Regions from separate parts of the Vibrio sp. JCM 18905 genome, predicted to be linked through region 1. Evidence: predicted binding sites of a transcription regulator. Region 1 holds the regulator's gene; each other region holds the start of a gene.

Region 1 (6,128 bases):
AGCTTTTGCGACATTTGTGCCAAACCACCACCTGCATCCAACACCTCTAGGGGTTGCTGGTCAGCATCTAATTCACTTAGAATCTGTAGAAAATCTTCCCACACAATGATTTGGCGGATCTCCCCTTTGTCGGAGCCGTAAATATTTTTTGCAAATTTGTGGGCGATATCGTCGAAATTGCGGTCTTCTGTCACTTCTGCTGAGTTATCATAACGGATTGTGCCGCTATTCTGGCACAAGGAAAGCAGGAATAAAGAGGGGTACCCTCATTTTTATTATCAATTGATGTTTTTTCGGACTATTTATGTATGTTTGAGCTGAAAAAAGTAGTGTCAGCCTTGCTTATGCCACTTCCGGCATTGCTGCTGATAGGCTTGTTGGGTCTTGCTCTCATTAGTTTTACCACAAAACGTAAAACTGGCTGCTTCGTTGTTCTATTCTCTTTTGTTGGCATTTTTCTTGTTGCCTTCCAACCTGTTTCAACCAAGCTTCTTATGCCATTAGAGCGAGAGCATAAAGCCTTTTTGCCAGTTTCTGGCACCATCGACTACGTGATGGTTTTAGGGAATGGTCATGTTATCGATGACGAAATTCCACCCACCTCGCAGTTAAGCCGTGCAGCATTAATGCGCTTAACTGAAGGCATTCGTATTTTAAGAATGTATCCAGGTGCTAAATTAATTTTGTCTGGCTATGCTGGCGGTTCTGAAATTAGCCATGCGAGAATGATGGCGAACGTTGCCCTTGCGTTGGGAGTCGCGAAATCCGATATCATTTTATTAGAAGATGCGAAAGATACGTGGGAAGAGGCGCGTCAAGCGGCTGCATTCGTTCAACAAAAGGAGATTGTGTTAGTCACTTCTGCGAGCCACATGAGCCGTGCATTGTATGAGTTCAACGCAGCAGGCATTAAACCAATCCCAGCCCCGACCAACTTCTTAGCTATTAGCGAAATCAGTCAACCTTGGGATAAATACTCACCTAAAGCGCGTTACTTAGAACAAACGGAGCTTTATTGGCATGAGTACTTGGGCAGCATTTGGCAAAGATTGCGTGATACTGTCGGCCAAACACCAATGGTTGAAGCAAAGTAGTACTATATTGAAACCACAAAAAAGGAGAGCCGAAGCTCTCCTTTTTCTTTTTAAGACTTAGGTTTGTTCAGTTTAATCACCAGCAAACATATAGCCTTCGCCGTGCACCGTCACAAAAATTTGCGGGTTCTTTGGATCAAACTCCATTTTTGCGCGCATACGTCGAATAAGAACATCAATAGTACGATCATTGGGAGCATCAACTCGGTGGCTGATCATATTCAAAATACGCTCGCGACTTAACACCTGGTTAGGGTAAGACGATAACGCCACCAAAAGTTCGTATTCTGCTTTGGTCAATTTTACGGGTTCGCCGTTACGGCTCAGCGCACGACGTTGAATGTCGAATGTCCACTCTCCAAAACGTACAATATGTTCTTCACTGGTTTCGTTCGCTTTCGCGCTACCGCTACGCGCTGCTGAAATACGCCACAGCAAGTTTTTAACGCGAACCAACAATTCCCTCAGTTCAAAAGGTTTTGTCACATAATCGTCAGCGCCCATTTCTAGGCCTACGATTTTATCAATGCTATCCGTGCGTCCTGTTACTAATATGATACCAATATCCGATTGGCTACGTAATTCACGAGTAAGCATCAGGCCGTCTTCACCCGGCAGGTTGATATCCAGCATGATCAGGTCTACATCGCCCGCTTGCAGGACCTCACGCATTTCTGCGCCACTCTCTGCTTCGCTGACTTGGTAACCCTCATTTTGGAAATATCCCGCAAGCTTACTACGAGTTACAACATCATCTTCTACGACTAATACGTGATAGCTCATTTACACCACTTTTCTGTCTTCTTATTATCCAAGACGTATTCTATTCATAACTAGTAACATTTCTAGTCATAGATACATTAAAAAGCAAGATTTAGCGTTTTTATTGATTCAAAACAAGCTTACCCATCGCCATTAATAAACGTTAATTTTTGACCATAAAACATAATAATTATAGTTACTGCTATTCATTTTAATTGATTACACTTAGGGGATATCCCTAATTGACTTTGTGATGCACAACTTGAAGCATCATTCAGGAGCCCAAGATGCAAGAAGTGAAAGCTTTTAATGAAAAACGCGCTGAAATTTACTGGTGGTTTTCGAGCTTGTTCGCAAAAGAGCTAACAGAGAAAGAGCTGGAAGCCTACCACAGTGTTGAAATTCGCAGTTTTCTAGCAGGTTTAGGTGAAAATGAGTCACTGAAACCAGCCGTTGATAGCCTCGTTGATGCGCTAAACCGATTGCAAGATCGTGAAGACGCTCAATTGGAGCTTGCTGCTGACTTTTGTGAACTGTTTTTGAAGACAGAAAAATACGGCGCTCTTCCTTACGCATCGATGTACATCGGTGAATCAGGTTTGCTGAATGACAAGCCAGCCGAGGAAATGGAAAAGTTGATGGCAGAATTTGGCGTTCAAGTAGATGAAAATCTAAAAGAGCCTGCTGACCACTTAGCCGTTGAACTCGACTTTCTCGGCAACATGATTATCCGCTCAAACGAACTTGAGCAAGAAAAACACATGGAAGAAGCCTTCGTTAAACAAAACGACTTTATCCAGCAACAGTTGATGTCTTGGCTACCTCAGTTTGCAGACAAATGTAAACAATTCGACGAATTTGGGTTCTACTCGAGCGTCGCGAAACTATTAGTTGCATTTTGTAAACTAGACAGCGCTTACCTTCTTGGGGAATAATTGCCGCCTATTTTTAAGGAGCCCGCCTATCGGGCTTCCTGTATACCTGAAATAACTGAATGTAAGTAAGTTGGGTATATTATTCGTTTGCCTTAACTTAGCTCAAAGACGCTTGGTTATTTAGCAGTCAAAATGTGACTTCAAATACACAAATCTCTTGCTGAAAACATTGCTAGTCAGTCCACATAGGGCTAAAATGTGAGCGCAAACGATTAAATATGATTTATATGTAAACCGCTGAAATATAGCGGTTTTTGTGTTTTTTAACAGGTTGATGGCAATTTCTCATCAGATAGAAAAAAGATAAAATTCATCGACCGATGCTGCTACGTACCCTTTTGTCGTGCTTGGACCAACCGCTGCCGAAACACTTAGCGCCAACCTTAGATTGCTGGGTGTAAACCATTAGAGCATCAGGTACATCCAACACGACATATTTCAGTAGCTCGATACAGGACACCATTTATGGCCACTATAAAAGACGTTGCTCGCTTAGCCGGCGTTTCCACTACGACAGTTTCGCACGTTATCAATAAAACGCGTTTCGTTGCAGAAGCAACGCAAGAAAAAGTAATGAAAGCCGTGGACGAGTTGAATTACGCGCCAAGTGCGGTTGCACGCAGCCTAAAGTGCAACTCAACTCGTACGATTGGCATGTTAGTAACGCAGTCAACCAACCTATTCTTCTCAGAAGTGATTGACGGGGTTGAGAGCTACTGTTACCGCCAAGGCTACACTCTGATTCTGTGTAATACGGGTGGGATTTACGAAAAACAACGCGATTACATCCGTATGCTGGCTGAAAAACGTGTTGATGGCATCCTAGTGATGTGTTCTGACTTAACCGAAGAGCTTAAAGAGATGCTTGACCGTCATGCCGACATTCCTAAAGTGGTCATGGATTGGGGTCCAGAAAGCTCACAAGCGGACAAGATCATGGATAACTCAGAAGAAGGTGGCTACATCGCAACCAAACATCTGATCGACAATGGCCATACTGATATTGCTTGTCTAAGCGGTCATTTTGAAAAACTTGCTTGCCAAGAACGCATTGCAGGTTTCCGTCGCGCGATGAGCGAAGCAAACCTAGCTGTAAATGAAGACTGGATCCTTGAAGGTAACTTTGAATGTGATACGGCCGTATTAGTCGCAGATAAAATTACAGCAATGGACAAACGTCCGACAGCGGTATTCTGTTTTAACGACACAATGGCTCTGGGCCTAATGAGCCGACTACAACAAAACGGTATCAAAGTTCCTGATGATATTTCAGTGATCGGCTACGACAACATCGAGCTTGCGGAATACTTCTCTCCACCGTTAACCACTATCCACCAACCTAAACGTCGTGTGGGTAAAAATGCGTTCGAGATCCTACTTGAGCGAATCAAAGATAAAGAACACGAAAAGCGAATTTTCGAAATGCAACCTGAGCTTGTAATTCGAAACACCGTGAAGAAAATGAACTAAAATTCGCCAAATATAACGATGTCAAATAAGCGCTCTAAAAGGGCGCTTATTTTTCATCTCTAAATAACTTTTCCCTGACTTAGGTTTGTTAGACAAAAAATCTCGAATCTCTAAGTCTCTGTTTTATATGTAGGTAAATCACACACCCTCACAACCTCGAGATCATCCCGCCTTATTCTCAAATATGCACAAATATGCGCTTGTCGACACTTTTTATTGAACCAGAATCACACTTTTACGGGTAAAACGTGATGTTAATTCAATATACGAAGTATGCTCATTCTGTCACGCACAGGGCAAACCATTCGAAAGGGTGGGACGCAAAGCCTCCGGCCTGAACCATAATACTATATGGAAGGTAGCGGGGTTACCGATGGCAAGTGTGCAAGCGATGACTTTACCCTGTAATGACATTGCTTTTGCGCATGTTTGCTACTCTCTCGGACCTGACTTTTGGTGGCGTAATATTAATTACACCGAGATAACAAAACATGGATAAACCGATACTCAAAGACTCTATGAAGCTATTTGAGGCACTTGGTAATATCAAGTCGCGCTCAATGTTTGGTGGCTTCGGACTATTCGCTGATGAAACAATGTTTGCACTAGTTGTAAATAATCAGCTTCATATAAGAGCAGACCAACAAACTTCATCTGACTTCGAGAAACAAGGGCTAAAGCCTTACGTTTATAAGAAACGTGGCTTCCCAGTCGTTACTAAGTACTACGCAATTTCCAACGATTTATGGGAGTCTAGCGAACGCTTAATCGAAGTAGCTAACCAATCGTTGAAAAAGGCAAAGCTTGAAAAAGAACAGCAAGCAACTACAAAGCCTAATCGCTTAAAAGATTTGCCTAACTTACGACTGGCTACTGAACGCATGCTAAAAAAAGCAGGCATTGAGTCAGTAGAAAAACTGGAAGAGGAAGGTGCACTTAACGCTTATAAAGCGATAAGAGATACGCACTCTGCAACCGTCAACATTGAACTGTTATGGGCACTAGAAGGTGCTATTAACGGTACTCATTGGAGCGTTGTACCTCAAGCTCGCCGAGATGAGTTGATGAATGGCCTCCAATAAAAGTCGGCCTTAAAAACTATCTTGTAAAACCGCAGTCTAATCTGCGGTTTTTTTGTGAAATTTTTTCGACTTTCCTTCTGTCTTATTACATATATCCCAAATTGGAATCATAAATATGAATAAGAAACTGATATTAGGCCTAATCCTGGTCGCGATCATTATCTTTTTAGGCGTTAACTTTAGTCAGTATTTAACGTTGGAAAATGCAAAAGCCCAACAAGAAGCGCTGACCACATACATCGATCAGAACTTTGTTTTTTCGGCAGCTATTTACTTTTTTGCCTACATTGCAATTACCGCTTTTTCTATTCCTGGGGCTGCAGTGGTTACATTACTTGGTGCGGCTCTATTTGGTTTTTGGACGAGCTTATTACTGGTTTCTTTCGCCAGTACTATGGGTGCAACGCTAGCATTTTTAAGCAGCCGATATTTGCTGCGTGACTGGGTACAAAACAAGTTTGGCAATAAGTTAATCGCAATTAACCAAGGTGTCGAAAAGGACGGTGCATTTTATCTATTTTCCTTGCGTCTCATTCCGGTATTCCCTTTCTTTCTTATCAACTTGTTGATGGGCTTAACGCCAATGTCTGTAGGTCGATTTTACCTTACTAGCCAAGTAGGTATGTTGCCAGGCACTGCAGTTTACTTAAACGCCGGTACTCAGTTAGCAACAATTGAAAGCCTGTCAGGCATTATTTCACCTGCGGTATTGGCCTCTTTTGCGTTACTGGGGCTGTTTCCAATCATCACTAAATGGGTTATGAATAAAGTAAGGCCAACACCGA
Region 2 (6,128 bases), on a different replicon from region 1:
GATAGTAAGTCGGTGAAAATCGACCAGAAAAATATCGTCAGAGCTAAATTCAGAATTACTCTCAAGTAGCGTGTCTTTGTCGACCACTTGATAGGTTGCTTGTTCTAGTGCTTTGAAATAGACATCACGCCCTTTCAGACTCTCTGGTGTTGGAAATTCAACTTCAACCAGATCATACAGCCATGCATTTTTACGCTCGATACTGGCTAACTGTTGTTCATTCATTTTGATACCTTAGTTGCAAAACGAAATGTGCAGAGTGTTTCATTCTCACATAGAGTGAAGCTTAGACAGAGCGACAAGCGATATAAAGTCAAACATATTGGGAGAAAGTATGGTCACTCTAACTCATCATTTCGTTTAGAGCAGTACATTAGCATGAAGCTCACAACAAACCTAGCGTACGTAGACCTTTCCTTGGCTAAATTTTGTTTTAGTTGCAAACCTCTGATAGATTTCATCAATATCTTTCCTAGTTAAGGACAAAAATAATGAAAAAGATGCTGTTAAGTGCATTGCTTGCTACTACGCTGGTTGGTTGTTCAGATAACGATGTTGCTGATGTAGGACTCGGTTGGTTTACTTTGAAAGACATCAAAGTAGGTGAATTAAAAGACGAGGTAGTCACGGGGGTAACGTGTCATATAGCTTCTATCGAAGCCGATTTTAGCTTAGCGGATCCAAGTGACAGCTCAATATCATGTCGTCAGACTGGCGAAATCACGCCGGAAATGATTGCAAAAATAGATAAAAGTAAGTCTGGCGAAATTGTATTTAAGAAGTCAAAAAGTATTTTCTTCAAAACAATGAAGGTTCGCCGAATTTATGATGCAGACAACCAAACCTTACTCTACCTATCTTACACAACAAAAGAGACAGACGGTAGCTTTAAGCACAGCCTATCGACAGTTCCACTTTGGGGTACCAAGGCTTACGTTGAGCCTACTGAAGTGAAAAAGTAACGCAGCTAATTTTGGGTAGCTCCAAGCTCGTTGTTAAAGAAAATAACCGATCAACAATCTGAAAAGCGACCAATTGTAGTACTATAAGCATCAGCAATTTAGGCTATCTTGGTCGCAATTTCTCCAGCTCGCTGATTTTTTCAGCGGGCAAACTTCTTTGTAATAAAACGCCACGATTTTCATTTTTTTGTGATACAATCCCGCCTCTTTTTTTTCTCACTCAAGAACAAGCATGAAGTTTCCTGGTCAGCGTAAATCTAAACACTACTTCCCAACTCACGCTCGAGATCCATTAGTAAACCAAATCCGACAAGCGCCTAAGCTATATCGCCCAACTATTGTTGGTGTCGGTCAAACCATCGTAGATATCGAAGCGCGTGTAGATGATGCGTTTTTAGAAAAATACAACCTAAGTAAAGGACATTCACTCGTTCTTGAAGAAAGCAAAGCAGATGCACTTTACGAAGAACTGGTTGAGCAAGGCCTGATCACACACCAATACCCAGGTGACACGATTGGCAACACGCTCCACAATTACTCAGTATTGGCGGATAGCAAATCCGTTTTGCTCGGTGTGATGTCCAAGAACATTCAAGTTGGTTCTTTTGCTTACCGTTACCTTTGCCGCACGTCTTCACGCATGAACCTCAACCACCTACAAACGGTAGATGGTCCTATTGGTCGTTGTTATACCTTGATTTCTCAAGATGGCGAACGCACATTTGCTATCAATGAAGGTCACATGAACCAACTACTTCCAGAAAGCATTCCTGAAGAGATCTTTGAGAAAGCATCAGCTCTGGTTGTTTCTTCTTACCTCATGCGCGGCAAAGAAGAGGATCCAATGCCGAAAGCGGTACAAAAAGCAATCGACTTTGCCAAGAAGCACGATGTCCCTGTTGTACTGACTTTAGGCACGAAATACGTTATCGAAGGTAACGCGCAGTGGTGGCAAGAGTACATTCGCGAGAACATATCTGTTGTTGCAATGAATGAAGAAGAAGGCGCCGCATTAACAGGCGAGACAGAACCGCTTGCGGCTGCTGATAAAGCACTTGAGTGGGTCGATCTTGTTCTATGTACTGCAGGGCCAAATGGCCTATACATGGCAGGTTACACCGACGAAAAAGTAAAACGAGAAACCACACACGACATTCTTGAAGGTTCAATTGAAGCCTTTAACCAATACGAATTTAGTCGTGCGATGCGTAAAGGAGATTGTGAGAAGCCAATGAAGGTATACTCTTACATTGGTCCTTACCTAGGTGGTCCACTAGAGATTAAGAACACCAACGGCGCAGGTGATGCGGCGCTTTCTGCTTTACTGCATGATATGGCTGCAAACTCTTTCCATCAAAAAGAAGTGCCTAACTCAGAAAAGCACGAAGTACGCTGTTTGACTTACTCATCACTTTCTCAGATCTGTAAATATGCAAACCGAGTAAGCTATGAAGTGTTGACGCAACACTCTCCTCGCCTATCGCGAGCACTTCCTGAACGAGAAGATAGCTTAGAAGAAACTTACTGGGATCGTTAAGATCACAGCTTTAAAGCTAAAAATACATCAAGGTCACCATTTGGTGGCCTTTTTGTTTTGATCTGGCGCAGTAAATAGTAGATTTTGTTAGTATGTAGCACAGTATAGAGCAGTAAACTCTTTACATACCGAATCGAAACTGTACTATCACCGAGCAAACGTTTGCCCAACAATAATACTTGCTCCAACTCAGATTGTTTTTCAACACTACCTGCGAGTCACTTTAGGGATTATCCATGCAGTCAGATATTGAAATTTGCCGAAACACACCACTTTCTTCTATTGATGTTATTGCGGAAAAAGTAGGGTTACTACCCGAAGAATATGACACTCACGGGAAGCACAAAGCCAAAGTCCATCCAAAATGTTTGGAGCGGCTAAAAGAGAATGATAACGGTAAGCTTGTGCTTGTTACTGCGATCACTCCTACCCCACTTGGCGAAGGAAAAACCGTTACAACTGTCGGACTGGCGCAAGGTTTAGCTAAGCTTAGACAATCCGTTATCGCATGTATTAGACAACCTTCTATGGGGCCTGTATTCGGTATTAAAGGCGGTGCTGCTGGCGGTGGTTATTCCCAAGTTGCTCCAATGGAAGAACTGAACTTACACCTTACTGGTGACATCCATGCGGTGACGGCGGCGCATAATCTAGCTTCAGCCGCGCTTGATGCTCGCTTGTATCATGAACAACGCGAAGGCTATGATGCCTTTGAAGCACGTACTGGATTAAAGGCACTTAAAATCGATACGGCAAGCATTACTTGGAAACGAGTAATGGACCATAATGATCGTGCACTACGTAAAGTCAAAATTGGGCTAAATGAGCCAGGAAAAGTCATCAATGGATACGAACGCGACGAAGGGTTCGATATTTCTGCCGCGTCTGAGTTAATGGCTATCATTGCACTGGCTAAAGATTTGAAAGATTTACGTCAGCGTATTGGGAAAATTGTCGTAGCGTACGATTTGAACGGAAACCCGGTAACCACTGAGGATCTGCAAGTTGCAGGAGCAATGGCAGTGACATTAAAAGAGGCCATAGCACCGACACTGATGCAAACTCTGGAAGGCGTTCCTACGTTGATTCACGCAGGCCCGTTTGCAAACATCGCCCATGGAAATTCATCCATTATTGCCGACGATATCGCGCTAAAACTATCAAGTTACACCGTAACAGAGGCGGGGTTTGGTTCGGACATGGGATTTGAGAAAGCGTGTAACATTAAAGCTGCCGCCACCAGCAAGGCGCCAGATTGTGTAGTGATAGTAGCGACATTACGCGGCCTCAAAGCAAATTCTGGACACTACGATTTACGACCAGGTATGGCCATTCCAGATTCCATTTTTAATCCAGACCAAGCAGCATTGGAAGCGGGATTTGAAAACTTAAAATGGCACATTAATAACGTCCATAAATATGGCATTCCAGCTGTTGTCGCTATTAACCAGTTTCCGCAAGATTGTGAGAAAGAGCTTAAAATACTTAAAGAGCTGGCTCAGAAATTTAATCCGGAAGTTAAAGTCGCTATCAGCACCGCTTTTGCGCAAGGCGGGCAAGGCACAACTCAGTTAGCTCAACATGTTATTGACGCTTGTGCCCAGCCTACAGAGTTTCGTCCTTTATACAGTAAAGAACAATCGTTACACGAAAAACTTATGGCTGTGTGTGAAGCTGGCTATGGTGCCGCCAATATAAAAATGAGTTCTCTTGCTACTGAACAGCTCAACCATTTTGAAAATCTAGGTTTTAACAACTTAGCGGTTTGCATAGCGAAAACCCCATTATCGATAACAACAGATTCCGCTGTCAAAGGCGCGCCAACAGGTTTTACCGTCCCTATACGCGAGTTACGTCTGTGTGCTGGCGCTGGGTTTGTGTATGCGTTGTCCGGTACGGTGATGACAATGCCAGGTTTGCCTGATAAACCTGCATTTATGAATTTAGACCTTGATGATGAAGGAAATATCGTCGGTCTCTCTTAGTGTAACGTCAACGTATAGCTGACTATAAAGGAAGCACGTTTAAAGAGTGAGTGGTTTACTTCTATATCCACTCACTTTGGACAGACGAAGAGGCGTGCTTGATTATCTTTATCTTACTGTTTTATCTCCACTTTACATTGTAAATCCATACTTATTTTCTCCCCTTCCCTATAATCTTGCGCCAATTTGATGCACGGCCTACTTAGCACTTCACCAATGTGGTGCAATTGCCTTGCGATGAACTTTTAACCCCTTTGATTTTTAAAGAGATATTCTATGGCTCGAATCTTGTACTAAAGTTTGCAGTAGTAAACACATCAGCAGAAGCATTTTCAAAACCCCTGCGCTGTAAACCACTTCCTCCTGGTTAGCACCGTTTTGATGCATGCAAAAAAGGGAAAGGGAACAATATGGAAGACGCACTCGCCGTAATTTTAGCTGGAGGGATGGGGTCTAGACTCAGCCCACTCACCGATGATAGAACCAAGCCAGCAGTACCTTTTGGCGGAAAGTATAGAATTATAGATTTCACACTAACCAACTGTTTACACTCAGGTTTACGTAAAATCCTTGTTTTGACCCAATACAAATCTCATTCACTTCAAAAACACTTGCGAGATGGTTGGTCGATATTCAATCCAGAGCTTGGCGAGTACATTACTGCGGTTCCACCTCAAATGCGCAAAGGTGGTGCATGGTATGAAGGAACCGCTGATGCGATTTATCACAACATGTGGTTACTATCGCGCAATGACGCGAAGTATGTGGTTGTGTTATCCGGCGATCATATCTATCGAATGGACTACGCCGCGATGCTTGAAGAGCATAAAGAGAAAGGTGCTAAGCTCACCGTTGCCTGTATGGATGTTCCCGTAGAGGATGCTTCAGCATTCGGGGTAATGGGCACCGCAGAAAACGGGCTAGTTACTTCATTTATAGAAAAACCAGAATGCCCACCTACCCTTCCAGGAAGTAAAACCAGAAGCCTCGTTTCCATGGGGATTTATATCTTTGACATGGATGTTTTAAAAGAAGCACTCGAAGACGACTCAAAACTCGATTCATCAAGCCATGACTTCGGAAAAGACATCATACCTAAGCTGATTGATACGGAATCCGTTTATGCTTATCAATTTTGTGGCAGTAAAGGGCGCGTTGATAAGGATTGCTACTGGCGCGACGTGGGTACCATTGATTCCTTCTATGAAGCGAATATGGATCTGCTAGAGCCAGTACCACCAATGAACCTATATCAATCCAATTGGGCGATTCGTACTTACGAGCCGCAGTTTCCACCAGCTCGTACTGTATCGTCAGCCACGGGCAATGAAGGTATTTTTATTAACTCCATCATTGCTACCGGTGTCATCAATTCTGGAGGCTCAGTACAGCATTCCATTATTTCCTCTAACGTACGCATTCAAGACAGTGCCACGGTAGTCGATTCCATCATTTTTGATGACGTAGAGGTCGGTGAAGGAAGTCAGTTGGTCAACTGCATAGTTGATAAACATGTTCGTATTCCGCCACATACTCAAATTGGCATCAACAAACTAGAAGATGCGAAGCGATTTAAAATCTCAGACAAAGGTATTGTCGTCATACCCGAAAGTTACCAATTCGACTAAACGACAAACCATCGCA
Region 3 (6,128 bases), 270 kb from region 1:
TCGTTGCTAGTCAAGGCGTTGAATGGTCTAATACTGTTATCGGTTTTGTAAACGGTAAGCAGAATGCACCAAGATAATCAGCCCACTTTTTTCTTCTTTGATTATGAGACATGGGGAACAAACCCCGCGAAAGATCGCCCAAGCCAGTTCGCTGGTGTTCGTACAGATGAAAACTTTAATATCATCGGCGAGCCTTTAGTCATGTACTGCCAGCCACCTGCTGATTATCTTCCGTCTCCTGAAGCTGCGCTTATTACTGGTATTACTCCGCAAAAAACGGTTCAAGAAGGCCTTTCTGAGCCTGAGTTTATCGCTAAGATTCACGCTGAACTCGCGAAACCAAATACTACCAGTTTAGGCTACAACAGCATTCGCTTTGATGACGAAGTGACCCGTTATACTTGTTATCGCAACTTTATCGATCCATACGCATGGAGTTGGCAAAACGGTAACTCGCGCTGGGATTTACTCGATGTGCTACGCGCATGCCACGCCCTTCGCCCAGAAGGCGTAGAATGGCCAGAAAACGAAGATGGCTTCACTAGTTTTAAATTAGAGCACTTGTCTGTTGCTAACGGCATAGAACATAGTAACGCGCACGATGCGATGGCAGACGTGATTGCGACTATCGAAATGGCGAAAAAAGTCAAAGCAGCGCAACCAAAATTGTTTGACTACTTCTTTTCTATGCGCCAAAAGCGCAAGCTCAATGAATTAGTCGACATCGTCAACATGACGCCGTTGATGCACGTTTCAGGCATGCTAGGGCGCGAATGCCAGTACACTAGCTGGATTGTGCCTGTTGCTTGGCATCCAACCAATAACAACGCGGTTATCACTATCGATTTAGCGAAAGACCCTCAACCTATTCTTGAGCTATCCGCAGAAGAGCTACACGAAAGACTCTACACTAAGCGAGAAGATCTTGGTGAATTGCTACCAGTGCCAGTTAAACTAGTTCATTTGAACAAATGCCCTATTCTCGCCCCTGCAAAAACGTTAACGGCTGAAAATGCAGAGTCTATTGGCATTGATCGCCAGCAATGTCTCGCTAATCTCGCTTTGTTGCGCCAACATCCTGAAATTAGAGAAAAGCTGATTAGCCTCTTTTCAGTCGAGCGTAAATTCGATAAAAGTGATGACGTCGATACACAACTTTACGACGGATTCTTCTCTCCGGCCGATCGCGCAGCCATGGATATCATTCGAGAAACCGACCCGAACAATCTTGCCGCATTGGACATTGAATTTGATGACAAGCGCATTAAACCTCTATTGTTCCGCTATCGTGCGCGTAACTTCCCAGGCACATTAGACGAACAAGAACAGAGACGCTGGGCATTACACTGTCGAGAAGTGTTTGAAAGCCAAATTGAAGAGTACATGCTGAATTTAGAAAACTTAGTTCACGAACATGAAAGTGACGAAAAGAAGATTGCGATATTAAAATCCGTGTACCGTTATGTAGAGAGCTTAGCTTCTTAACTCCTCCTAATACAAGCGCACCTTATGGTGTGCTTGTTGTTTATATACTGTCAAAATGATTAAAGAACGATTCTTACAACTGATCCAACTGCTCATTTCAATCTTCCTCATCATGGGGGCACTTGGCATCGGAATTACCATTCAAAAGTTCACTGGCGTTTCCGTCCCAGGAAGTGTCATCGGTATGCTCGTACTGTTTTTCTCCATGACTCTTGGGCTTGTAAAGGTCGATTGGGTCAAACCGGGCGCCACGCTATTTATCCGCTACATGATTTTGTTGTTCGTTCCTATTAGCGTGGGATTAATGCAACATTTCGATATGCTACTCGCTAATGCCCTCCCTATCATTGCTAGCGCAGTTGGAGGCTCACTCATTGTACTGGTCAGCCTCGCTTGGCTGCTGGACTACTTGCTAAAGGAGAAGCACTGATATGTGGTTAGTTGTTACCATTGCGGTTTTTCTTGTCGCGCGCCAAATCGCAATCAAAGTGAATAATCCTCTAGCAAATCCTTTGCTAATCAGTATTGCAGTGCTCATTCCTTTGCTTACTTACTTAAATGTACCGTTTGAAACGTATTATGCGGATAACGAAGGGATCAGTTTTTTACTTCAACCAGCCGTAGTTGCTCTGGCTTACCCGTTATATGAACAACTACCACAGATTAAAGCAAACTGGCGAATCATCACTTTTGCTTGCACAGTAGGCAGTGTGATGTCGATGATGACAACCACCTTGATCGCAGTCGCTTTCAAAGCGGATATCAGTTTAATCGCAAGTCTAGTGGGTAAATCCGTCACTACGCCAATAGCAATGGAAATTTCGAGTCACCTCGGTGGTGAAGCTGCCGTTGCGGCGATCTTGGTTCTGATTGTTGGTTTATTGGGCGCGATTTTGGCATACCCAATTTACAACTTAATTGGAATTAAACACCCGATTGCACGTGGCCTAACAATGGGTACCGTGTCTCATGCCTTAGGCACCGCGACATGTGCAGAGAAACAGCCCATTGATGCCGCGTTCTCATCACTCGCATTGGTTTTATGCGGCATCATCACTTCTATTTTGGCTCCAAGCTTTTTTGCTTTGGCTGTCTGGCTATATCAATAGTTAAGCGCTCTCGGTCTGCCCTCCTTCCGGCAGGCCGTGGCCTTCCCGTTTCTTCCTTATCCCTTCCAGAATTCTGTATTACCTCATCTAACAACCCGTTCTAGTAAGATCGTTAAGGCACTCTGACGAGATACACACTAATAACTTTAACATTCAGTGCAATATTACTGACTCAACGTTGCTTAGATATCTAGGAATAACGTTGTGTGGACATGTAGGCATCGTAATTAACATATCCCAGCGTCTTGGTCATATGAATATATACTGATATGGTTAATTGTGAGACGGAGATAACGCTTCACGTCAGTGCAATCGAATACATGTGTGAGCTCACTCTAATTATGTAACAGAATTATCAATTGCATTATTTATCGTGATCTAACGCACGGAACATTTCTATCCTTCACATAGAATAACTGTCCATGCAATAACAAGGATTCAACATGAAAAGTCGCATTGAACAGGCGCTAGCAGGCGCTCCAGAAGCACTTTCCAAACAACTTGCTCCTATCATCCAAGCTGATGATTTTGATGCTACGCTTTCAGTTCAACAGTTTGAGCAGTTGCTTTCAGCTACCGGTCTATCAGATAAAGAGCTTCGTGTTGCTCTACTTCCTTTTGCCGCAGCATATTCCTATGCTCCTCTTTCTGAATTTTATGTCGGTGCTATCGTTCGTGGTCTCTCAGGTCGCCTTTACTTCGGTGCCAACATGGAATTCTTTGGTGTTCAGTTAGGTCAAACAGTTCACGCTGAGCAGTCTGCAATTAGCCACGCTTGGATGAAAGGTGAACGTGGTATTAAAGATATCACTATTAACTTCAGCCCATGTGGTCACTGCCGTCAGTTCATGAACGAGTTATCTACCGCAAACGAGCTTAAAATTCAGCTCCCAGAACGCGAAGAAAAGTCGCTGCATGAATACCTACCTGAAGCCTTTGGACCAAACGATCTCGGTATCGAATCCGGCTTAATGGCAGAAGTAAAGCATCAGTTCTCATGCGATGATGAAGACACTCTAATTCAAAGCGCTGTTGAAGCGATGAACATGAGCCACTCACCATATACCAACAACTTGAGTGGCTTAGCATTAGAAATGGCTAGCGGCCGTGTATTCCAAGGTGCTTATGCGGAAAATGCGGCGTTTAACCCTAGCTTGCCGCCATTACAAGTTGCGCTGATCCAAGTACTACTTGCGGGTGAAACTTTTGACAATATCAAAGCCGCTGCTCTGGTAGAAAACTCAGAAGGCAAGATCAGTCATTTGGCTGATACGCAATCAACGTTAGAAGCGTTGAATCCAGATATTCCACTTAGTTTTGTCAACGTATAAGCGACAATTTCAGTATAAAAAGCTCTACTGCATGTAGAGCTTTTTTATTGCCTAAAAACCAAAAGCAAACGTTTGCTTTGTCATAAAACTTCAGTATGATCTCCTGCAATTTCTGTCTCACCACTCTATTTTGTAAGGGAACACTATGTTTGGCACTGCAACCAGCGCAAATGCTACCCGTGTATTACTTTTAGGCTCTGGCGAACTCGGTAAAGAAGTCGCAATTGAATGTCAGAGACTTGGTTTAGAAGTGATTGCTTGTGATCACTATGCTAATGCTCCAGCGATGCAAGTTGCTCACCGTAGTTACGTCATCGATATGTTAGATGGAAGCGCCTTAGAAGAAGTTATTACGAAGGAACAACCTACTTACGTCGTACCTGAAATCGAAGCTATCGCAACCGACAAACTGGTAGAGCTTGAAGAAAAAGGGCTGAATGTTGTTCCAACCGCTAAGGCAACCAAGCTAACAATGAATCGTGAAGGTATCCGACGTTTGGCTGCAGAAGAACTAGAACTGACGACATCACCTTATCGTTTTGCAGATACTTTTGAAGACTTCAAAGCCGCGGTTGAGCATGTAGGCATACCGTGCGTAGTAAAGCCAGTTATGAGCTCTTCAGGTAAAGGGCAAAGTGTCATCAAGACCGAAGACGACGTTGCAAAGGCATGGGATTACGCACAGGAAGGCGGACGTACGGGTGCAGGTCGCGTGATCGTGGAGGGTTTTATCGACTTCGATTACGAAATCACTTTATTGACTGTAAGAGCCGTTGACGGTGTTCACTTCTGTGCTCCAATTGGCCATCGTCAGGAAGATGGCGACTACCGCGAATCATGGCAACCGCAAGCCATGTCAGAAAACGCAGTAAAAGCAGCAGAATACACGGCAGAGAAAGTAGTCAACGCACTCGGTGGCTACGGCATCTTTGGTGTAGAGTTATTTGTTAAAGGCGATAAGGTCATTTTCAATGAGGTCTCTCCTCGCCCACACGATACAGGCATGGTCACAATGATTTCGCAGGAAATGTCTGAGTTTGCTCTCCACGTACGTGCATTTACCGGAATGCCGATTAATAATATCGTACAATATGGTCCATCTGCGTCGGCCGTTATTCTTGGGCAAGGGACTTCCACAAACATTCGCTTTGACAACCTAACCAAAGCCTTAGCTCAACCTCAAACGCAAGTTCGTCTATTCGGCAAGCCAGAAATCGATGGTCGCCGTCGTTTAGGTGTTGTCCTTACGCGACGAAAAACCACCGAAGAAGCCGTTCAAGATGCTGTTGAAAGTGCAGCAAAAGTGAATATCACTTATTAAATACGAACCACTTATACAAAAATAGCGCAGCTCAAATTGCTGCGCTATTTCGTTTTACAAACCAAAAAAACCTATTCACTCTCGATTAGGTACACTTCTTCAGAGAAGCGACTTAAGCCTTTTTTCGCAATTTTAGGATGGTTTTCATCAGCTTCATCTACGTTCAAACAGGTAACTTTGTAACCTGAAAATAACTGCTCAATCTCTTCGACTGGCACGCTAAATGGAGGCCCTGCCATCTCTTCTTGAGGATAGTTGAGTGTAACAAGCAAAATACGACCGCCTGGATTCAAAAGTTGCTTGAGACGCTCTACATACTCCTCTCGCATATCTTTCGGTAAAGCAACCAACGCGGCGCGATCATAAATGATATCGGCTTGAGATACTGGTGCAGTGAAAAAGTCCCCAGTATAAATAGAGAGCTCATCAAATTGATAAAGCTCGTGCATACCATTAACAGGCGTCACGGTTGGCGTATAAAAATGTTCAGCAAAAAAGGCACGAACAGCGATATGGCTCAGCTCAACACCTTCAACTGAATCATGCTTCATCGCCAACCAAATCAAGTCTTCTGACTTTCCACACAAAGGCACTAACACTTTGTCTTCACGCTTTGGGTTTGTGTGTTGCCAATATGCAGGTAATAGCGGGTTTACATCTTCCAAGTGAAATCCGATTTGATTACTGGCCCATTTATTATGCCAAAACTCTTGGTCTCTCATTTTACTTTCTACTTGTCGGCTGATTTTCATTTTGAGAAGTAAGACTAACGATTTTTTTCAATTTGTCTATGCCGTTCATCTTTGGTTAATACAGCGGTGATAGGATGTAAACGTTCTTATAGGAACCACGCCTTTGTCTGATAAACAGAATAAAGAAAAG
Region 4 (6,128 bases), on a different replicon from region 1:
AACCGAATTAAGTTGTTTTAACGCATTCTCTAAACGGAAGAAGTCCGTGGCAGACGTTACATTAAGGACTTTCACCGCCAACGCTTTTGAAGATTTTCCAGATACTACCACTGCGCTCTTACTCGCGTAGTAGTCAGCGATGCCATCAACCATCTCAGCAATGGCATTGGCGCCTGATGCGGAACCGTTACGCGGAGAGCGCTGTGCTTCAACAATTCTCATTGGTGATTGATCGTATAACGTCCAGCGAATTTGTTCACCTTGAGCGCGCACAACTAAAACGGCATCCGCTGGGTAGCGCTGGCTCGCTTGGCCAATTGGCTCAATAAAGCCGCCCCAAAGATCAGAAACATTCACACCAGTTACATCATCAAAATCACCAACCGGGATCGTGATCGGCAAGCCTCTCGATTTCGCAGCACTGCGAAGTGCTACAACGTTTGAAGAGTCGGAATGCTCCCAAGCAATATTACGATCGTAGCCCTGCTCTTCCACCATCCAAACCAAAATATTGGCGCGATTTGGCGACCAAGATGGCAATTGTGCTTGTGTTAAAAGCGAGCTGATTTGGTCGCTGTTAAACAACATTTTTAAGCTCGCTTTTCCATCAACCTGCCCATAGCTCAGTTGGGAAATGTAACGCGCACTTGAACCAAGTGCCTTTTTAATCACTGGATTGCTTAAAGAGGATTGAGAACCGGTCGCTCGAACAATCACATCCTGCATACCTTGTTGACGAGCCAGAGACTCACCGTCGTTCTGCTCACTGTCGATAACCACTTCGGCACGATAGATATCCACCTGAGTTAATGCATATACTGGTAGGGACAACCAACCTATCAGTAAGAGAGCTAAATAGCGCATAGTTTTTATAATCCTCTGAACAAGAACCCGAATAATAAGCAACTATCAAATCTTGAGCAAGGTAAGTACTGAGTAAATTGTCTGTATTATGACCAGCTTTGTTAACTCGGGTCTCAACGAGCACTCTAGCGTTGTTTTTCATAATAAACTCATTGCTTATCCAGCTATCTCAACAAGTTAGACAGTTCATTTTTCATCGTCACGCAAGACTCGTAAAAGAGGCCAATTTGCAAGCAACTAACTCTCAAAAACGCTATTTATGGGAAAGATTCAATCGAAAGTTTGATCCATGCAACGTTGCAAACGATTGCAGGATGATAGTATTCGCCGGATTTGTCTGCGTATCTTGAAAATAGGGAATTATTATGAAAAACGCGTTACAAGGCGCTCAAATGCTCTTTGTCGCTTTTGGTGCTTTGGTGCTTGTGCCGCTGCTAACTGGCCTTGATCCAAATGTCGCCCTCTTTGGTGCCGGTGTCGGTACTCTCCTCTTCCAATTAATGACTAAACGTTCTGTTCCCATCTTCCTTGCCTCTTCTTTTGCGTTTATTGCTCCTATTATGTTCGGTATCCAAACTTGGGGTATCGGCGCAACGATGGGCGGCTTAATGGCAGCAGGCCTGGTTTATGTGGCTCTAGGGGCGATGATCAAAGTGCGTGGTGTTGGATTTATCCATAAAATTCTCCCGCCTGTTGTCGTTGGCCCTGTGATCATGGTGATTGGTCTTGGCCTTGCTCCAACAGCAGTGAACATGGCGGTAGGTAAAACCGGTGATGGTGCTGCACAGCTTGTTAATGGTGATGCTGCGATCATCATCTCGGCGGTCTCACTGCTCACAACCATTGTACTAAGCGTGTTTGCAAAAGGCTTTTTGAAGCTCGTTCCAATTGTCGGTGGTATTCTTGCAGGTTACTCTGTTTCTCTATTCTACGGTGTGGTTGATTTCACTCCAGTAACACAAGCAGCTTGGCTAGCTATGCCAAACTTCACCGCGCCAGAGTTCAACATAAACGCAATCTTGTTCATGATTCCTGTCGCTATCGCACCTGCGGTAGAGCACGTAGGTGACATGCTTGCTATCTCAAACGTTACAGGTAAAAACTACCTGAAAAAACCTGGCCTTCATCGCACAATCGCAGGTGACGGGGTGGCAACTATCGCAGCCTCGATGGTGGGTGCTCCACCAAACACCACTTACAGTGAAGTTACAGGAGCGGTAATGCTAACCAAAGCATTTAACCCTGTGATCATGACTTGGGCTGCGATCACTGCAATCGTACTTGCATTGGTAGGTAAGCTAGGCGCGGTTCTTCAAACGATTCCAGTACCTGTCATGGGCGGTATCATGATTCTGCTGTTCGGCTCTATCGCCACAGTAGGCCTCAACACACTGATCAAGAATAACGTTGATTTACATAAGTCTCGCAACCTAGTGATCGTTGCCGTAACACTTGTATTTGGTATTGGCGGTATGGCTTTCGGTATTGGCGAGTTCAGCCTACAAGGTGTGAGCCTATGCGGTATCGTGGCAATTATTCTTAACCTTGTGCTACCAAACGATTTAGGTGAAAACCACGTTGTAGATAACGCACAAATGGAAGAAGAGAACGCGAAATAGTGCGTCTGCGCTGCTTTACTGAGTGGCGCATTTTATTCTTCTCGTATTATAGATATAAAAAAGGCTTGGTTTTCACCAAGCCTTTGTTTTTTCTGTTCAGTCGTAGTAATACATTAAAGAATTACTTAGTACCGAAGATCTTATCACCTGCATCACCTAGACCCGGTACGATGTAGCCTTTGTCATTTAGCTTCTCATCGATGGCCGCAGTGTATAGCTCCACATCTGGGTGTGCTTTTTCTAGCGCTTCAATACCTTCTGGTGCAGCAACAAGTACCAACACTTTGATTTGGTTACAACCTTTCTCTTTTAGAAGATCAATCGTAGCAATCATAGAACCACCCGTTGCAAGCATTGGGTCAACAACAAGCGCAATACGCTCATCGATGTTAGAAGCAAGCTTGTTGAAGTAAGGAACTGGCTCAAGTGTTTCTTCATCACGGTAAATACCAACAACACTGATACGTGCGCTTGGCATGTGCTCAAGAACACCGTCCATCATGCCTAGACCTGCACGTAGGATTGGTACTACGGTTACTTTTTTACCTTTAATTTGGTCTACTTCTACCGGACCGTTCCAACCATCAATGGTCACTTTTTCTGTTTCAAAGTCTGACGTTGCTTCGTAAGTAAGTAGGCTACCGACCTCAGTCGCTAACTCACGAAAACGTTTTGTGCTGATGTCACCTTCTCTCATTAGACCAATTTTATGTTTTACTAGAGGGTGCTTTACTTCAACAACTTTCATGTCCATCTCCGGCTATAGTTGGCAATATTTAAACAAACCTTCAGATTATACATGATTTTTACAGGGATATCAGGATAAATCACTAAAGAAAAAAACAGACGCAAACGTTTGCTATCTATGTTTAAGCACTGTTAGAATAGCGCCGTTTTCATATCCAACTTAATACCGAGGACTTCCCTGTGAGTGGTAACAACTCTTCTCTTAGCTATAAAGACGCTGGTGTAGATATTGATGCAGGCAACGCGCTTGTGGATCGTATTAAGGGTGCGGTAAAACGTACTCGTCGCCCTGAAGTTATGGGTGGTATCGGTGGTTTTGGCGCGCTATGCGAATTGCCAACCAAATACAAACAACCTGTACTGGTTTCTGGTACTGATGGCGTAGGTACTAAGCTTCGCCTAGCACTGGATATGAACAAGCACGACACTATCGGCATCGACCTTGTTGCGATGTGTGTAAATGATCTTATCGTGCAAGGCGCAGAGCCACTGTTCTTCCTAGATTATTACGCAACAGGCAAACTAGACGTTGATACCGCAGCGGATGTTGTTTCAGGCATCGCGGAAGGGTGTGTTCAAGCAGGTTGCGCCCTAATTGGTGGCGAAACTGCGGAGATGCCTGGCATGTATGAAGGCGAAGACTACGACGTAGCTGGTTTCTGTGTTGGCGTAGTCGAAAAAGAAGACGTGATTGACGGCACGAAAGTCGCTGCTGGTGATGCACTTATCGCTGTTGGCTCAAGCGGCCCACACTCAAACGGTTACTCCCTTATCCGTAAAATCCTAGAAGTATCTGGCGCAGATAAGAACGAAGAACTAGCAGGTCGCACTATCGGTGAGCACCTACTAGAACCAACGAAGATTTACATCAAATCAGCACTTAAGATGATTGAGAAACACGACATCCATGCGATTTCTCATATCACTGGTGGTGGTTTCTGGGAAAACATCCCACGCGTGCTGCCCGAAGGCACAAAAGCAGTTATCGATGGTAACAGCTGGGAGTGGCCAGTGATCTTCAAGTGGCTACAAGAGAAAGGCAACGTCGACACACACGAAATGTACCGTACATTCAACTGTGGTGTTGGTCTAATCGTTGCACTACCTAAAGACCAAGCGGAAGCCGCGGTTGCTCTTCTTCAAGAAGAAGGTGAAAACGCATGGGTGATTGGTCAAATCGCACAAGCTGAAGCGAACGAAGAGCAAGTTGAAATCCAATAATTTGCAAATCGAGCCCACAAGATAAAAAAGAATGAGGACACTAGATGACTAGGTCCTCATTTTGCTATCTAGAACACTAAAAACCATTCTATTAGTAGGTAGTTTAGAAGCTACATAACTCCAACCTACAATACCAAGGCACTCTCGACATCATGAAAAACCATACCCTAAAAAACATTGTGGTCCTCATCTCGGGTAACGGAAGTAACCTGCAAGCTATCTTGGAAGCTTGCGAAGACAGCATGCCAAACGCACGAGTGGCAGCCGTGTTCTCTAACAAAGCCGATGCTTTTGGTTTAGAACGTGCAAAAAACTTTGATGTAGACGGTCACTTTGTCGACCCTAAAGCATTCGACTCGCGTAAAAGCTTTGATGCAGAGCTAATGAGTCAAATCGATGAGTACCAACCAGACGTGATTATTCTGGCGGGCTACATGCGTATTCTGAGCAGCGAGTTTGTTTCTCATTACATGGGTAAGATGATCAATATCCACCCTTCTCTTCTACCAAAATATCCTGGGCTACACACACACCAGAGAGCAATAGATGCTGGCGACAAAGAACATGGTACGAGTGTGCACTTTGTAACGGAAGAGCTTGATGGTGGCCCTGTCATACTGCAAGCAAAAGTTCCGGTGTTCGAAGACGATAATGCTAGTGTACTTGCAGCACGTGTGCAGGCTCAGGAGCACCGAATCTACCCTATGGTGGCTAAGTGGTTGGTAGACGAGCGGTTGATCATGAAGGATGGTAAAGCCTATTTAGATGGCGCAGAACTTGGCGCACACGGCTACGCCTCCGATGAGTAGTCCTGAATACTAAACTCCAAACACAAAAGAGCAGCCTGAGAGCTGCCTTTTGTTGTTTTGAAACTTATAAACTTGATTCAAGAAAGCCGCAGTGCGACTAGAAACCTAAAACCCAACATTCTAAAAAATCCCATAACCACTTGAGTAACACAACACTCGGAAAGTAGATTCTGAATCTGGTTCGTTCCTCACCGTTCAGAATAACGTGGTGTTTCATGAGAAATTTCTATCAGTTACGTCTTTCCAGCAAGCCTTAGCGAGACTTGGAGGCTAGAAAGTATGAGAGTTCACCAGTATCCGCCCTCGGTTTAAACGCATAAAAATAAAGCTCGCGATTAAGCGAGCTTTACGAGTTGTTCCGAATTAACCGCTATTCTAACGGCTCAGTTGGCGCCTGATTGCCCGGTTTCGCCGCTGCAAACGGCACATTCACCAGTTCAGAGGCATTGTTTTTCACTAGTTCACCTAGGTGAAACAAGCCGTACTCGCCAGGTTTCATCCGCTGCCAAGCTTCGTTACCCGTTAAAGGTTGAGTCGCGATCACAGACACAATGTCGTGTGGCGTTGTTTCTTCTTGGAAGTTAATTTCCACATCTTCATCAAGCAAAGCGGCTTTACCAAACGGTGCGCGTCTCGTGATCCAATACAAGTGATTGGTGCAATACGTCATTACATACTCACCATCACTCAGAAGCATGTTAAATACACCCTTCTCTCTTAGCTCATCACAACATTTAGCAACATATAAGAATACCGATTCCATATCCTTTGGCGGCTCAGGATATCGATCTTCCATTTGCTTCAACAACCAGCAAAATGCCAGTTCGCTATCTGTCTCGCCGACAGGTCGGTGTCGACCCGTATGTAA

Evidence for each region. The regulator PurR, encoded in region 1, represses purine synthesis genes. The targets are predictions, from matches to a motif close to TNANGNAAACGTTTNCNTNA.
Region 2: ACZ5ZC_RS07760 (formate--tetrahydrofolate ligase) is a predicted target of PurR. The motif match lies at 2,650-2,669, and genes of this name have one in related genera.
Region 3: purT (formate-dependent phosphoribosylglycinamide formyltransferase) is a predicted target of PurR. The motif match lies at 3,986-4,005, and genes of this name have one in related genera.
Region 4: purM (phosphoribosylformylglycinamidine cyclo-ligase) is a predicted target of PurR. The motif match lies at 3,328-3,347, and genes of this name have one in related genera.

What each region holds. Positions count from the first base shown of each region.
Region 1 covers NZ_AP043879.1:1,059,416-1,065,543, reverse strand. Annotated here, with positions in the region: gene cmoM (tRNA uridine 5-oxyacetic acid(34) methyltransferase CmoM) at 1-194, opposite strand, end outside; gene elyC (envelope biogenesis factor ElyC) at 309-1,094, shown strand; gene torR (two-component system response regulator TorR) at 1,167-1,877, opposite strand; gene torD (molecular chaperone TorD) at 2,144-2,791, shown strand; gene purR (HTH-type transcriptional repressor PurR) at 3,257-4,261, shown strand; cyclic di-GMP riboswitch class I at 4,547-4,636, shown strand; gene ACZ5ZC_RS13140 (TfoX/Sxy family DNA transformation protein) at 4,753-5,343, shown strand; gene ACZ5ZC_RS13135 (TVP38/TMEM64 family protein) at 5,459-6,128, shown strand, end outside.
Region 2 covers NZ_AP043878.1:1,765,084-1,771,211, forward strand. Annotated here, with positions in the region: gene ACZ5ZC_RS07745 (hypothetical protein) at 1-225, opposite strand, end outside; gene ACZ5ZC_RS07750 (CreA family protein) at 492-962, shown strand; gene ACZ5ZC_RS07755 (inosine/guanosine kinase) at 1,195-2,499, shown strand; gene ACZ5ZC_RS07760 (formate--tetrahydrofolate ligase) at 2,736-4,484, shown strand; gene glgC (glucose-1-phosphate adenylyltransferase) at 4,895-6,112, shown strand.
Region 3 covers NZ_AP043879.1:1,330,426-1,336,553, reverse strand. Annotated here, with positions in the region: gene sbcB (exodeoxyribonuclease I) at 64-1,485, shown strand; gene ACZ5ZC_RS14350 (CidA/LrgA family protein) at 1,541-1,915, shown strand; gene ACZ5ZC_RS14345 (LrgB family protein) at 1,917-2,594, shown strand; gene cdd (cytidine deaminase) at 3,038-3,925, shown strand; gene purT (formate-dependent phosphoribosylglycinamide formyltransferase) at 4,071-5,246, shown strand; gene ACZ5ZC_RS14330 (thiopurine S-methyltransferase) at 5,318-5,968, opposite strand.
Region 4 covers NZ_AP043880.1:1,007,981-1,014,108, reverse strand. Annotated here, with positions in the region: gene ACZ5ZC_RS21380 (DUF2066 domain-containing protein) at 1-864, opposite strand, end outside; gene ACZ5ZC_RS21375 (uracil-xanthine permease family protein) at 1,230-2,483, shown strand; gene upp (uracil phosphoribosyltransferase) at 2,605-3,231, opposite strand; gene purM (phosphoribosylformylglycinamidine cyclo-ligase) at 3,411-4,451, shown strand; gene purN (phosphoribosylglycinamide formyltransferase) at 4,604-5,260, shown strand; gene ACZ5ZC_RS21355 (class II glutamine amidotransferase) at 5,631-6,128, opposite strand, start outside.